DNA from 2 places in the Streptomyces sp. BB1-1-1 genome. Region 2 is predicted to be linked to the other one. Evidence: riboswitches for the same ligand, from Rfam matches in the RefSeq annotation. Region 2 holds a riboswitch; the other holds the start of a gene.

Region 1 (7,048 bases), 3.5 Mb from region 2:
CCGTCAGGCTCAGTTCCGCCACCCCCAGCAGCGCCGGCAGCTGCTCCACCGTGCGCGCGGACGCGATCGGCGCGGCGACCGTCGGCTGCGCGGCCAGCCAGGCGAGGGCGACCGTCGCGACGGGAGCGTCGTGGGCCTCGGCGATCTCGTCCAGGACCGCGAGGACCCGTCGGCCGCGCTCGGTCTCCAGGTGCTTCGCCGCCCCGCCCGCCCGCGGGCTGTCGACGGCCGCGCCGGGCCGGTACTTGCCCGTGAGGAAGCCGGACGCGAGGGCGTAGTACGGCACGGCGGCCAGGCCGGCCCGCTCGGCGAGGTCGCGCGGCTCGCCCTCGTACGTGTCGCGCGAGACCAGGTTGTAGTGGGGCTGGAGGGCCACGTACCGGGCGAGGCCCTCACGGTCGGAGAAGGCCAGGGACTCCGCGAGCCGCTCGGCGGAGATGTTGGAGGCGGCGATGTGCCGGACCTTGCCCGCCTTCACCAGCTCGTCGAGCGCGCCGATGATCTCCTCCACCGGCACCTCGGGCTTGTCGAAGTGGGTGTAGTAGAGGTCGATGTGGTCGGTGCCCAGGCGGCGCAGCGAGGCGTCGGCGGCGGCCTTGATGTTCGCGGCGCTCAAGCCCGGGTACTCGGGGTGCTGGCTGACCTTGGTGGCGAGGACGACGTCACCGCGGTTGCCGCGGGAGGCGAGCCACTTGCCGATGACGGTCTCGGACTCGCCGCCGCTGTTGCCGTCGACCCAGGCGGAGTAGGAGTCGGCGGTGTCGAGGAAGTTGCCGCCGGCCGCCGTGTAGGCGTCGAGGACGGCGAAGGAGGTGTCCTGGTCGGCGGTCCAGCCGAAGACGTTGCCGCCGAGGGCGAGGGGGAAGACCTCCAGGTCGGAGGAGCCGAGCTTGCGCAGAGAAGTCATGTCCTGCGTCAACGAACGCACCGGACCTGGCGATTCCGGAAGCGGGGCAAAGATCCCGCAAACCGGCAGCCCTGACGTCGGGGGGTCGTCGTCAGGACCGCCGGCGATCGGAGGAAACGGCGCCGCGCGAGGCGCGGATCAGGGAGTCAGGCCCTTGCTCTGCAGCCACGCCATCGGGTCGATGCCGCCGCCTCCGCTGGTGTGGACCTCCATGTGGAGGTGCGCGCCGGTGACGTTGCCGGTGGCGCCGACGCGGCCGATGACGTCACCGGTGGTGACCTCCTGGCCGACGCTGACGCTGATGGAGGACTGGTGGGCGTACCAGATCTCGGTGCCGTCGTCGAGGGTGAGCACGGTCTTGTAGCCGTACGACCCGTCCCAGCCGGCCGACGTGATCGTGCCGCTGTGCACCGCCTTGAGCAGCGTGCCCGTGGGGGCGGCGAAGTCGAGGCCGGTGTGGTAGCCGGAGGACCAGTAGGCGCCGGCCTGGCCGAAGCTGGAGGAGATGGTGTACGAGGAGGTCGGCAGCGTGTACTGCTTGGCCAGCTTCGCGAGCCGCTCGGCCTCGGCCTTCTTCGCGGCCTCCTCCTCCGCCTTCTTCTTGGCGGCGGCGGCCTTGGCCTCGGCCTCCTTCTCCGCCTTGGCGGCGGCTTCCGCGGCCTTCTTCTCGGCGGCGGCCGCGGCTTCGGCGGCGGCCTTGGTCTCGACCTGGGCCTGCTGCTGCTCGGCCTGCGCCATGATCCGGGCCCGCAGCGTCTCACCGGCGCCGGGGTCGCTCTCCGAGGAGGTCTCGGCGGCGACCGTGCCGATGCCGCTGAGCGGGGTGGCGGAACCCTGCGGCTCCGGCTTCTCCTCGTCGGAGATGAGCGAGCCGACGTTCGGCAGGTCCGGCATGGAGATCGACACCGGCGGCTTGCCGGTCTGCGCGCTGGCCATGCCGCCCGCGCCGACCGCGGCTATGACACCGACGCCGAGGACGGTGGAGCTGCGGGCGAGCCCGCCGCGCTGCTTGGCGACGCGGTGCCGGCCGCGTACGGGGCGGATGGAGTCCGCGGTGGGATTCCACTCCTCCCAGGGGCCCTCTTCGGTGCGGTAGCCGTCGTAGCCGAAGGTTTCGGTGTCGTGCCCGCTGGGCACGAACGGGGCCTCGGGGGCAGGCCGGTTGGACGCCACGTGGGCGTACTCCTTTCCTTCCTTTCGCCTACCGGGTTAGCTGACGGGTTCGGAGCAGGAAGGTCTCCTACGCGCGTATATCCGCCGTGACTAGGCACGGCGTCATACGCCCGATTCACCCCAATGTGGTGGTTCCCCGGTTCCCTTGCGGGATTCGGCGCGTGCGCACGGAGCCGCCTTCTGTGACGGCTGGGACGACCGCGCTGCGTTATCGAACGTTAATAGACGCGGGGCTCGGATTCCAAGCCGTTCCTCTTGATCATTAACGCATCCGTCCCGGACGTACGCCTCACGATCGGTGAAAACCGGGCGAGTTGACCGGTCCTGAGTATTCCCTTTCCCGCTTCGAGTTTCTGACAGTACGTCAGTTGTTATGCGGAGGGGGGTCGGTCGGTCACGTCCGGTGATGTTGATCAAGGGCCGATCAGGGCCGTCGTACGGCGAGCAGTGCCATGTCGTCGGCCATGCCGCCCCCGGAGTGCCGGCGTACGTCCTCGGCGAGGGTGTCGAGCAGCTCCGTCGGATGCCGGAACACGCGGCCGGCCAGCCGCACGTGCGGTTCGTAGAACTCGCCCCGGGCGTCCCGCGCTTCGGACAGTCCGTCGGTGTACAGCAGCAGCGTGGCCCCACCGGGGAAGTCGGCCTCCTCCGCGCGGTCGGGCCACACGCCCAGCTCGCCCATGCCGAGCGGCAGCGCCGACTCCCGGGCGGGCAGCGGGCGCAGGGTGCCGTCGGCGTACAGCAGCAGGGGCGGCGGATGGCCGCGGTTGACGATGCGGACGATCCCGTCGCCGTGCGGGAGTTCGGCGAGTACGGCGGTGGTGAACCCTTCGAAGGCGTCCAGTCCGTCGCGCCGGGTGCCCTCGCGCGCCAGCGCCCGCTCCAGCCGCTGCGCCACCGCCTCCAGCGTCGCCTCCTGCTCGGCGGCCTCCCGGAACGCGCCGATCACCACGGCGACGGCGGCCACCGCGCCCATGCCCTTGCCGCGCACGTCCCCGACGATGAGCCGGATGCCGCGCGCACTGTCCTGCACCGCGTACAGATCACCGCCGATGAAGGCGTCGGCCTGCGCGGCCTCGTAGCAGGCGGCGATCTCGAACCCGCCGATCCGCTCGGCCGGCTCGGGCAGCACGGCGCGCTGGGCGGCCTCGGCGATCTCGCGGACGGAGACGAGGCGCTCGCCGGTGCGGCGGACGAAGCCGTTGACGAGTACGGCGAGCACGGCGACCGTCGCGATGGTGATCAGCTCGGTGAGGGAGTCGACGTAGTGGATGACGCCCTTGCTCAGTTGCAGCCCGATGACGGCGGCGACGACGGCGACACCGGTGAGCGCCGTGCCGCGCCGTGAGTAGATCGGCGCGGCGACCAGGGGCGCGGCCGTGTAGAGGGGGCCCGCGGTGAAGTACCTCGGGGTGAAGATGTCGTACAGGACGGCGGCGACGATCAGCAGGATGGGGAGCAGGCGTACGAAGGCCCGCCCGTACGAGGTCCGCCGCGGCGGCCCCGCGTCCGGCGGCACGCGTTCCGGGCCGTCGCCGAGGCCGGGGTCGGGCACGGGATCGCCGGGGAGCCGGCCGCCGGCCCGGGCGTACGCTCCCTCGTCCTCCAGCTCACCTGGCCGCACCACTCGTCTCCCGCCACCCCGCACGTCCGCGCCGCTTGCCGTCCCGGTCCTCCAGGTTTCCCGGAGCGGGGGCGGAGGGCGAGCCCGTGGGGGCCGATCGGGTGACGGAGTGCTGAAGTGAGGATGAGTGACGGCGCATGCGCCGCAAACACACCGAAGGCCGGAATCCTCATGGATTCCGGCCTTCGGCCTTGAGTAGCGGGGACAGGATTTGAACCTGCGACCTCTGGGTTATGAGCCCAGCGAGCTACCGAGCTGCTCCACCCCGCGCCGTTGTGTCTCTACTGTACGTCATCCCGGGGGTGGAATGCACATCCGTATCTCCCTGCCCCTCCAGGTGGCGGTTCGGGGCCTTCGCCCGCTCCTCGTACTCCGGCAGTACGACGACGGCGGCGCCCCCGGCGGCGAGCACTCCGCTGCCGTCCGCCCCCGGCACGAAGGTGTCCGGCTCCCGCCAGGCCGTGACCACGCGCCGTACCCCGGCGTCGAGGATCAGCCGGGCGCAGGGCGCGGGCCGGGAGGCGCGGCGGGCGCACGGCTCCAGGCTGCTGTACACGGTGGCGGTCGCGAGCCGCGGGTCGGCGGGGTCGGCCTTCGCGAGCGCCGCCTCCTCGGCGTGCACGACGGGGTCGTCCCCCTCCCGCGAGTGCCCCCGCGCCAGCTCGCTCCCGTCGGCGGCGACCACGACCGCCCCCACGCTGAACGCCGTCCCGGACGGCGGGCACAGCTCGGCGAGCTCGCAGGCGAGCGCCAGCCAGTGCCGGTCGGCGGCGGTGACGCGGTCGCCGGTGCCGGGGGCGGTGGGCAGGTACCGCGTCAGCACCACGTCCTCGATGCGCCGCGACTCCACGAGCCGCAGCCGCCCGCCCTGGTAGACGCCGGGCCCGAAGAGGCGGGGCGCGTCCGGGTCGCCCACGAACAGCGGCGCGAGGACCAGCTGGAGTTCGTCGGCGAGTTCCTGCTGCAACAGCTGGGTGTGCAGGGTCCCGCCGCCCTCGACCATGAGCCGCTGTACGCCTCGCCGGTCGTGCAGGTACTCCAGGCCCGCGTGCCAGTCGAGTGCGGGGCCGAGCGGCACGACGTCGGCGCCGATCCCCAGCGCGCGGGCACGCCGGGCGCCGTCGTCCGTGGTCAGGAGCACCTTCTCCCCGCCCGTGTGCCAGAACGCCGCCGCCGGGTCCAGCTCGCCGGTGGCGCTGACCGTGACCTTCAGCGGGTACTCCGCCTCCCCGGCCGCGACCCGGGCCGCCCGCCGCTCGTCCGAGTTCACCAGCAGCCGCGGGTTGTCGGCCCGGATCGTGCCGGCGCCGACGAGGATCGCGTCGACGGAGGCCCGCACCTCGTCGACACGGTCGAAGTCGGCCGGGGAGGAGAGCAGGAGCCGGTCGGGGCCGGCGTCGTCCAGGTAGCCGTCGAGGGAGACGGCGGCGGAGAGGAGGACGTAGGGGAGGGGCATCAGGCACTCCGGTCAGACGAGTGGACTGGTCGTCGCCAGTAGCCATCGGTCATTGCCAGGCGAACCGTGTCGACGACGATAGTCCGTCCCGACAACCCGGGTGCCGGCTCAGGGAGCGTCGGTGCCGTCGTCCGCTTCGGGCAGGCGTCGGCCACGGGACTCCGCGACCCTCAGCGCGTCGGCGAGGCACTCCGTCAGCCGGATCGCGGTGTAGCGGACCTCGGCGTTCGGGGACACGGGGTCGTCCAGCAGCCGGCGGGCGGAGCGCAGCACGTCCAACCCTTCGGTGAGCTGCCTGGCCTCCGTCTCGTCGGCGAGGCGCGACACGATCCCGCTCCCGTCTCCGGGGGCGAGGAAGCAGGGCTTGCCTTCCGGTGACAGCCAGGGCAGGAGCCGTAGCGCGGTGTACGCCGTCATCAGGCGGCCGCCTTCCGCGCGCCGACGACGTGCTGATCGAGGTCGATGCCGAAGTCGGCGGCGAGGTAGGGGCGGACGAGGCGGGAGTCGGTGCCGTCGAGGGGGAGGTGCCGGCAGTAGGGGGAGTGGTGGAGGGGGAGGCGTGCGGGCGCGGTACTGGGGAGGATGCGCGGGCGCGGGGCGCTGCCCGCGCGGTGGGTTCCGGTACCCGGGCCGAAGAGAAGGCCCAGCCAATGGGCGATGCGGTGGATAAGGTCGTGCATGTCGACGCTCCTGGTAAGCGTTGGCCGTGCCCCGGGGCCCTGCCAGGCCGCCGGGGTCTTTGTGTTGGCGACGATACCGCTAACCGCGTCCCCCTGCACCCCTCTCCGTCCTACCGCGCCCCGACGCGGCACGCCGCGTTCTGCCCCTGCGAGCTGCGTAAGGGTGCAGCACCGTGGAGGAATGACTGAGCTACCGCGCTACGAGTACGTGAAGCTCGCGGACGCCATTGCCGCCGAGATCGCGTCCGGCAAGCTTCCGCAGGGAGCGGCATTGCCTGGCGAACGGGCCATGACAGGGCTCTACAGCGTGAGCATCGGCACCGTGCGACGCGCGATCGTCGAACTGCGGAACCGGGGCCTCGTCGCGACGCTGCCCGCGAAGGGCACGTACGTCATCGGGCAACCCGGCGCATCCGAAAAAGACGACGGGACCGTCAACTGACGGTCCCGTCCGTACTGGTAGGCCCTGTGGGACTCGAACCCACAACCAATGGATTAAAAGTCCACTGCTCTGCCAATTGAGCTAAGGGCCCGGGGCGTGTTGCGTGATGTTGCCACACCGAGCATAGCCCGACGCGGCCGGGACGCCGATCGGGTATCGGGGTCACGGCCGCGTCGCGCCGGTGTCGTGGGACGCGGTGGTTACGGATCCACCGGCTCGGGGGCGTTCGCGCGGGCGGCCACGCGGGCCCGGGTGCGTTCATGGTCGGGGTTGAGGAACCAGTGGCGGGCCGAGGCCAGCCACCAGGTCGCGGCGAAGCCGAGGACGACCAGGACGGCGATCGGCGCGTAGTTGAAGGTCTCCCAGGTGACCGGCGAGACCTGCGGCAGCATGAATAGGACCGTGATGACGCCGACCCACGCCACCGCCACCACGCCCACCGCCTGCGACCAGCGGCCCAGGTGCCAGGGTCCGCGTTCGAAAGCGGCGCCCTTGCGGACGCGCAGCAGGGTCGGGATGACGTACGCGATGTAGAGGCCGATGACGGCGATCGACGTCACCGCCGCGTACGCCGTGACGTTGATCAGGTAGGGCAGGCCGAGGACCAGCGCGGCCAGTGCCGCCAGCCAGACCGCCGCGACCGGCGTCCGGGTGCGCGGGTTGACCGTGTGCCAGACGTGGGAGTAGGGCAGCGCGCCGTCGCGGGAGAAGGCGTAGATCATGCGGCTGTTGGCCGTCACCGACGCCATCCCGCAGAAGAGCTGCG
Region 2 (7,048 bases):
TCATCGCCGAGGGCGTGGCCGCCGGGGAGTTCACGTGCCCGGAGCCCGACGGCGCGGCCCTGCGTCTGACCGCTCTGCTCGACGGGCTCGCCGTCCAGCTGACGTCCTACCCGGGTGCGGTGTCCCGGGCCAAGGCCCAGGAGTGGACGGACGAGGCGCTGGCCCGCGAACTCGGCCTGAAGCGCGAGGCCTTGACGACACCACGCCGCTAGCCACGGCCGCGAGCGGGGACCGGCGGCACCTCACCGCGGACGGACACCCCCGCCCCGGCGTCCGGGGCGCGACGAACCGACCCCTCGACCACCGTCCCGCCAGTGGCCGGACCCGCCCCCCACATCCGAGGCACGACGGACCGGCCACCCGGCCACACCGTTCCACCGGCGGCCGGGCCCGCCCCCCGCATCCGCGGCACGACCGACCGGTCCCTCGATGACCATCCCACCGGTGGCCAGATCCGCCCCCACATTCGCAGCACGACCGACCGGCCCCTCGGCCACCGTTCCACCGGCGGCCGGGTCCGCCCCCCCACTCCTCGCCACCCGGCGGCGAGCCGGACTCCGGCCGACCGCCCGCACTCCGGCCACCCACCCGCCGGCGTCCGCCCACCCGGCCCACGGCCACCCCACCCGCGCAAACCGGCAAAGCGACCCCGCGGCCGTCCGCCGCGCGCCCCGCACCCCGCACCGCCGTCAGGCCACCGCCGCGATCCGCACCTTGATGTCGTCCGGCGACAGCGCCCCCTTCGCGGTCACGTGGTCGCCCGACGACTCGCCTCGCAGCCGGCGTCCGATCCACGGCACCAGGTACTCGCGTGCCCAGTGCACGTCGTCGCGCCTGACGTGCAGGGTGCCGCGGGGCGGCAGCGGCGGCCAGGGCTGGTCCGGGTCGGCGGGGACGCGCAGGCCGAGGGCCTGGCCCGCGCGCAGCGCCACGCGGGTGTGGCCCTCCGGCGACAGGTGCAGCCGGTCGGCGTCCCACGCCCTGCGGTCCTGGACGCTCCGGAGCGACCACAGGTCGAGCACGGGGCAGCCGTAGCGGTCGGCGACGGCACGGACGTGCCCGTTGTAGGTCGCGATCTTGCCGCGCAGATGCTTGAGGACGGGCACCCCACGGGTGTCGAAGCCGGTCGTCACCAGGACGGTGCCGGCCGCCGCGGCCAGCGCGGCCACCGCGCGTTCGAACCGCTCGGCCACCTCGTCCGGATCGGTGCCGGGCCGGATGATGTCGTTGCCGCCCGCCGCGAACGAGACCAGGTCCGGCGCGAGTTCGGCGACCCTCGGGACCTGCTCCGCCACGATCTGGTCGAGCAGCCTGCCGCGCACGGCGAGGTTCGTGTACCTGAAGTCGCCCTCGGGGCGCCGGTCCGCGAGCAGTACGGCCAACCGGTCCGCCCAGCCGACGAACGACCCGTCGGGGCCCGGGTCGCCGACGCCCTCGGTGAAGCTGTCCCCCACCGCCACGTACGACCCGATCACTTCTCTGCTGTCACTCTTCGAATCGTCTGCCACGTCGGCCCATGATTCACCTTGGAATGTGACCTACGCGACCGTAGGAAAGGGTTGACGGGCGGTGAGAAAAACCACGCCTAAAGTGTTCGTCAATTCCGGAATACACCGAAGGCCGGACCCGGGGATCGGGGTCCGGCCTTCAGCGGCGCGGAGGCCGCGCCCAAGCGGTCGTCAGAGAGAGACGCCGTGCGAGCGCAGGTAGGCGATCGGGTCCACGTCCGAGCCGTAGTCCGGCGTGGTGCGGATCTCGAAGTGCAGGTGCGGACCGGTCACGTTGCCGGTGGCACCCGAGAGACCGACCTGCTGACCCGCCGTCACGGACTGACCGGCGGAGACGGAGAGCGAGGACAGGTGGGCGTACTGGGCGTAGTGGCCGTCGGCGAGCTGGATGACGACCTGGTTGCCGTACGCGCCGCCCCAGCCGGCGGAGACGACGGTGCCCGCGCCGACGGCCTTGAGCGAGGTGCCGGTCGGGACGACGAAGTCCGTGCCGGTGTGGTAACCGCTGGACCACATGCTGCCGGTCTGGTGGTACGGGGTGCCGACGCTGCCGCCGGGCACGGGGGAGGTGAAGCCGCTGGTGGTGCCGGCGGACTGGGCGCTCGTGTCGGACGAGTCCGAGGACGAGGTCTTCGCGGCGTCCGACGACTTCTCGGCCGACTCGGACTTCTCGGAGGACGACTTCTTCGGCGCGGCGGGCTTCTCGGCCGGCTTCTCCGACTCGGCGGAGGAGGGGGCCGAGGACTTGGCGGCCTGCTCGCCGACCGAGAGCTTCAGGCCGGGGTGGATCAGCGACGGGTCCGAGCCGACGACGTCACGGTTGTCCGCGTACAGCTTCTTCCAGCCGCCGTCGACGTCCTGCTCGTCGGCGATCTTCGAGAGGTAGTCACCGCTCTTCACGGTGTACGTCCGCGAGTCCGAGTTCTTCTCGGCGCTGCTGCCGGCGGCCTTCTTCGCGGTCGTCGGTATGGACTGCACGGCCTGTTCGGAGACGGACTGCGCGGGAGCGGCGTGGGCGCCGGCGGCACCCAGCAGCGGCAGCGCGAGCGCGGCGCCACCGGTTCCGGCGACGGCGATGGTGCGGGTCAGGCGCATGGCCCTGGTACGGCGGTGCTTACCCTTCGCGGGCATGGCGATTTCCTCTCCGGCGCCTACGAGGTGAGCTGTCGGGTGCGAGCTGGAGATGCCCGGCCGCGTCGAGACGCGGCTTAACCCCAAGCCGTTCCGGGAACCGGAACAGGCAGTTGTACCTGTGGGTCCCCCGCTCCTGCCGTGTACGGGTGGTGGATGAGTGCGGGCTCCGGTCGGCGGCAGGATTAGGCGTCCGTCCGGATCGGTGGTGAACGTAAGGGACCAAGACGCGCGGGGACAAGCGAGGGGTTCCATTGACAGGTGTTCCGATTGATCCTTTACGGGAATTACCGGTCACCCTCCGTCGATTCGCGCAGTGCCCTTTCGCGTAAACAGCCTTGAAAACCGGCCGAATTACGTGAACATGACGAGCAACGCACGGTCACGGATATGACGCTGCTCACGCGCCGCCTCTCCAGCCCCTTTCATTCCAGGGCCAGTTGGAATGAAGGTGCTAATTCGGACAGAAGGTTTAGATGCGGCGCAGTCGGGCGGCCGTGCCGCCGAGGCCACCGGACCGTGCCGTATCTTCGAGTGGTGCCCGTCGGCGAGCAGCGCCGGCGGGGCGGAGTGGGAGGAGCCCCCGTGACGCAGCAGGTCCCGTCGACCGAACCCGAGCTGGCCGGTGTGCGTAACTTCCGTGACGTGGGCGGGCTGCCGACCGTGGACGGGCGGCGGGTGCGACACGGCGTGCTGTTCCGCAGCGGCCACCTGGCGCACGCCACCGGGGAGGACGCCGCGTTCCTGGCCTCGCTGGGCCTGCACACCATCTTCGACTTCCGCAACGCGGCCGACCAGAAGCTCGAGGGCCCGGACGTCGAGCTGCCCGGCGTACGCAATGTGAACCTGCCGCTGAGCGATCCGGCCGATGGTGCCGAGTTCTGGAAGATGGTCCGCGACGGCGACCTCGACCAGCTGCACGAGATCCTGGCGGACGACAAGGCCGCCAACCGGATGATCGAGTCCTACCGCATGATCATCAAGGAGCGCACGGCGGAGCACTCCCGGGTGCTGCACGCGCTCGCCGAGGACAGCGTCCCCGCCCTGATGCACTGCGCGGCCGGCAAGGACCGCGCGGGCCTGTCGATCGCGATCACCCTGCTCGCCCTGGGCGTCGAGAGCGACGCCATCGTCGACGACTACCTGAAGTCGAACGCCACGCACCGCCGCTACAAGGTGCGCCGCAGCAGCTCCGCCGCCTCCGCCTACTCCCCCGAGGTCATGGAGCTGCTCAGCCCCCTCTTCGACGCGCGCGCCGAGTATCTGGCGGCGGCCTTCGAGACGGTCGAGGAGACCTGGGGCGGGGTCGACGCCTACCTGGAGAAGGGCCTGCGGATCACGCCGGAGACCCGGGAGCGGCTGCGCGAGCGGATGCTGGACTGAGCCACCCGCTCACCGGCTGTTGGCGCCCACCTCGAAGAGCAGGTAGATGAAGGCCGCGAAGACGTGGCCCACGACGAGGTAGATGAAGAGCCGCACCCACAGGGCGCGCGGGAACTTCTCCTGCAGGTTCATGGCGTCTCTCCGAGGGTGGGGTGGGCCGACGTGGTGGCCGGTCCCAGGCACAGCGCCGTCGCCGGGCTCTGCAGCAGGGTGTGGACGAAGAGGAGGTCGACCCCGTCGGCGTCCTGAGCGGCGATCCGGTGCGGGGTCAGCGAGTCGAAGTGCGCGCTGTCACCCGGACCGAGCCGGTGCACGGTGTCCCCGAGGCGCAGACGCAGCCGGCCGCGCAGGACGTGCAGCCACTCCTCCCCGGGGTGCACCCGCACGATGTCACCCTGTGAGCCGTGCGGCACATGGACCCGCAGGGCCTGCATCCCGCGCCCGGCCCCGCCGGCCTGCCAGTACGTCCAGCCGCCCGCGAACGTCGGCTCCATGGCGTCGGCACGCACGACGGCGTCCCGGTCCGCGGCCGTCTCGCCGAGCAGCTCCGAGACGGTCGTACCGTAGACACGGGCGAGGGAGAGCAGCATCGGCAGCGAGGGCTGGCGTTGCCCGGTCTCCAGGCGGGAGAGGTGGGCGGGCGACAGCCCGGCGGCCCGGGCCGCCGCCTCCAGGGTGAGGGCGGCCCTGCGCCGCAGGGCGCGCAGCTGCGGTGCCACGACGGACACCGCGTCCGCCGGCGCGTCCGGCGACGGCGGACCGGTCTCATGGGAGGTCATGCCTCCATTCAGCCCGAAACTTGCCCGGCAGGCAATTTCCTTGCCTCAGAGGCAAAAGAGGCGAACGAGCCGGCGAGAGGCAGTCCTCAGAGGCGAAGACGGTCGCGGGTGGACGCGCTAACGATTGCCCACCGCCTGCCTGACCAGGGTCTTTCCGAAGTCCCACATGAGGCCGCCGCCGTTGTGGGCGTCGTCCATCACCTCGGTGAACGCATCGACGAACCGGTCGGCGTCCGCCGCGTCGATGATCAGTGGCGGGATCAACTTGATCACCTCCAGGTGGTCGCCGGACACCTGCGTCAGGATCCGGTGCCGTTGCAGCAGCGGCACCACGACCATCTGCGCGAACAGACCCTTGCGCGCGGCCTGCAGCATCGTCCAGCGACTGCGCAGCTTCAGGGACCTGGGCCGGCCGAACTCGATGCCGATCATCAGCCCCCGCCCCCGGACGTCGGCGAGCAGCTCGTAGCGGTCCACCAGTTCCGTCAGCCGGGACTTCAGCCGCTCCCCCACCGCGGCCGCGTTCGCCACGATCTCCTCGTCCTCCATCACCGACAGCACCGCGAGCCCGGCCGCCATGGCCTGCGCGTTGGACCCGAAGCTCGCCGAGTGGACCTGCACCCGGTCCATCGAGGAGAACACCTTCTGGAAGATCCAGTCCTTGCCCAGCGTGGCCCCCACCGGCACGTATCCGCCGGACAGCGCCTTGGCCACGCACACCAGGTCGGGCTCGACGCCGTCCTCGTGCTGGAAGGCGTAGAACCTGCCCGTCCGGCCGAGGCCCGTCTGCACCTCGTCGGCGATCAGCAGCGCCTTGTGCCGGTGCAGCAGCTCCTGCGCGGCGCGCAGATAGCCGGGCGGGGCCTCGTGCACGCCCTTGCCCTGGACCGGCTCCACGATCAGCGCGGCCACGTCGCCGTGCTTGAGCTCCCGCGCCAGGGCGTCCAGGTCGCCGAGCGGGACGGCGGTGTCGGGGAGCAGCGGGGCGAAGCCGTCGCGGAAGCCGTCCTCGCCGTTGACGGACAGCGAGCCGGTGGTCAGCCCGTGGAAGGCGTGCGAGCAGTACAGGACCCTCGGCCTGCCGGTCGCGTACCGGGCGAACTTCAGCGCGGTCTCGACCGCCTCCGTGCCGCTGTTGCCGAAGAAGACCCGGTCCAGGTGCGGGCTGTAGGAGAGCAGCTTCTCGGCCAGCAGTCCGGGCAGCGGCGGGCAGTCGAAGCGGGTGAGGTCGGCCAGCGAGGCGTCGAGGACGTCGTGCAGCGCCTTGCGTACGACAGGGTGGTGGCGCCCCAGGCCCATCACCGCGAACCCGGCGAGCATGTCCAGGTAGTCGTTGCCGTCCGCGTCCCAGAAGTGCGCGCCCTCGGCCCGCTCGTAGACCTTGTCGAAGCCGATGGTGTGCAGCATGCGCGGCAGCTGGTGGTTGAGGTGCTTGGCGTGCAGCTCGTACCGCTCGGCTCCGCGCTCGGCCAAGAGCGCGGCGAGATCGAACTCCTTGGTCATTCAGTTCTCTCCTTGGACTGGCGTGACGGTCCGTACGTCCCCGGCCTGATCTCCGGCCTCTTCCCCGGCCTGTGCATCGACGGCCTCTGCACCGACGGCCTGTGCACCGACGGCCGGTGCGCCTACGGCCAGGCTCGCGCTGATCCGCCCGGCGATCTCGACCGGCGTGAGACCGATGTCGGCGAGCACCTCGGCGCGCTTGGCGTGCGCGAGGAACTGCTCGGGGATGCCGAACCGGCGCACGGGTACGTCGACGTCGGCGTCGCCCAGCGCCAGCGCCACCGCCGAACCGACCCCGGCGGCACGGCTGTTGTCCTCCACGACGGCCACCAGACGGTGCCGGGCGGCCAGGGGCGCGAGCGCCGGGTCGACGGGTTTGACCCAGCGCGGGTCGACGACGGTGCACCGGACGCCGCGGGCTTCGAGCAGCTCGGCGGCGCGGAGGCAGACGGGCGCCATCACGCCGACGGCCACGAGCAGCACCTCGGGCCGGTCGGCCGCGTGCAGGACGTCCATGTCGCCGACCCGGTCGACGGCGGGTACGGCCGGTCCGACGGACTCCTTGGGGAAGCGCACCAGCGTCGGCGCGTCGTCGACGGCGACCGCCTCGCGCAGCTGGGCACGCAGCTGGTCGGCGTCGCGCGGGGCGGCGATGCGCAGGCCCGGGACGACCTGGAGGACGGACATGTCCCACATGCCGTTGTGCGAGGGCCCGTCGGCACCGGTGACGCCGGCCCGGTCGAG

Evidence for each region. Region 2 has a riboswitch for cyclic di-AMP ahead of RI578_RS05055 (LysM peptidoglycan-binding domain-containing M23 family metallopeptidase). Riboswitches for the same ligand answer to the same signal wherever they lie in the genome.
Region 1: it holds a riboswitch for cyclic di-AMP, as region 2 does, so the genes downstream of both, RI578_RS21430 (M23 family metallopeptidase) here and RI578_RS05055 (LysM peptidoglycan-binding domain-containing M23 family metallopeptidase) in region 2, are expected to answer to the same signal.

The regions. Positions count from the first base shown of each region.
Region 1 covers NZ_CP134203.1:4,647,387-4,654,434, reverse strand. The annotation lists gene RI578_RS21435 (aldo/keto reductase) at 1-907, opposite strand, end outside; gene RI578_RS21430 (M23 family metallopeptidase) at 1,046-2,080, opposite strand; cyclic di-AMP (ydaO/yuaA leader) riboswitch at 2,092-2,250, opposite strand; gene RI578_RS21425 (PP2C family protein-serine/threonine phosphatase) at 2,505-3,704, opposite strand; tRNA gene RI578_RS21420 (tRNA-Met) at 3,901-3,974, opposite strand; partial or broken gene RI578_RS21415 (dihydrofolate reductase family protein) at 4,033-5,160, opposite strand; gene RI578_RS21410 (hypothetical protein) at 5,269-5,577, opposite strand; gene RI578_RS21405 (hypothetical protein) at 5,577-5,840, opposite strand; gene RI578_RS21400 (winged helix-turn-helix domain-containing protein) at 6,022-6,282, shown strand; tRNA gene RI578_RS21395 (tRNA-Lys) at 6,298-6,373, opposite strand; gene RI578_RS21390 (amino acid permease) at 6,483-7,048, opposite strand, start outside.
Region 2 covers NZ_CP134203.1:1,101,822-1,108,869, forward strand. The annotation lists gene RI578_RS05045 (TetR/AcrR family transcriptional regulator) at 1-212, shown strand, start outside; gene RI578_RS05050 (SGNH/GDSL hydrolase family protein) at 690-1,475, opposite strand; gene RI578_RS05055 (LysM peptidoglycan-binding domain-containing M23 family metallopeptidase) at 1,680-2,639, opposite strand; cyclic di-AMP (ydaO/yuaA leader) riboswitch at 2,642-2,801, opposite strand; gene RI578_RS05060 (tyrosine-protein phosphatase) at 3,225-4,022, shown strand; gene RI578_RS05065 (DUF6126 family protein) at 4,032-4,154, opposite strand; gene RI578_RS05070 (XRE family transcriptional regulator) at 4,151-4,801, opposite strand; gene RI578_RS05075 (aspartate aminotransferase family protein) at 4,919-6,304, opposite strand; gene dxs (1-deoxy-D-xylulose-5-phosphate synthase) at 6,305-7,048, opposite strand, start outside.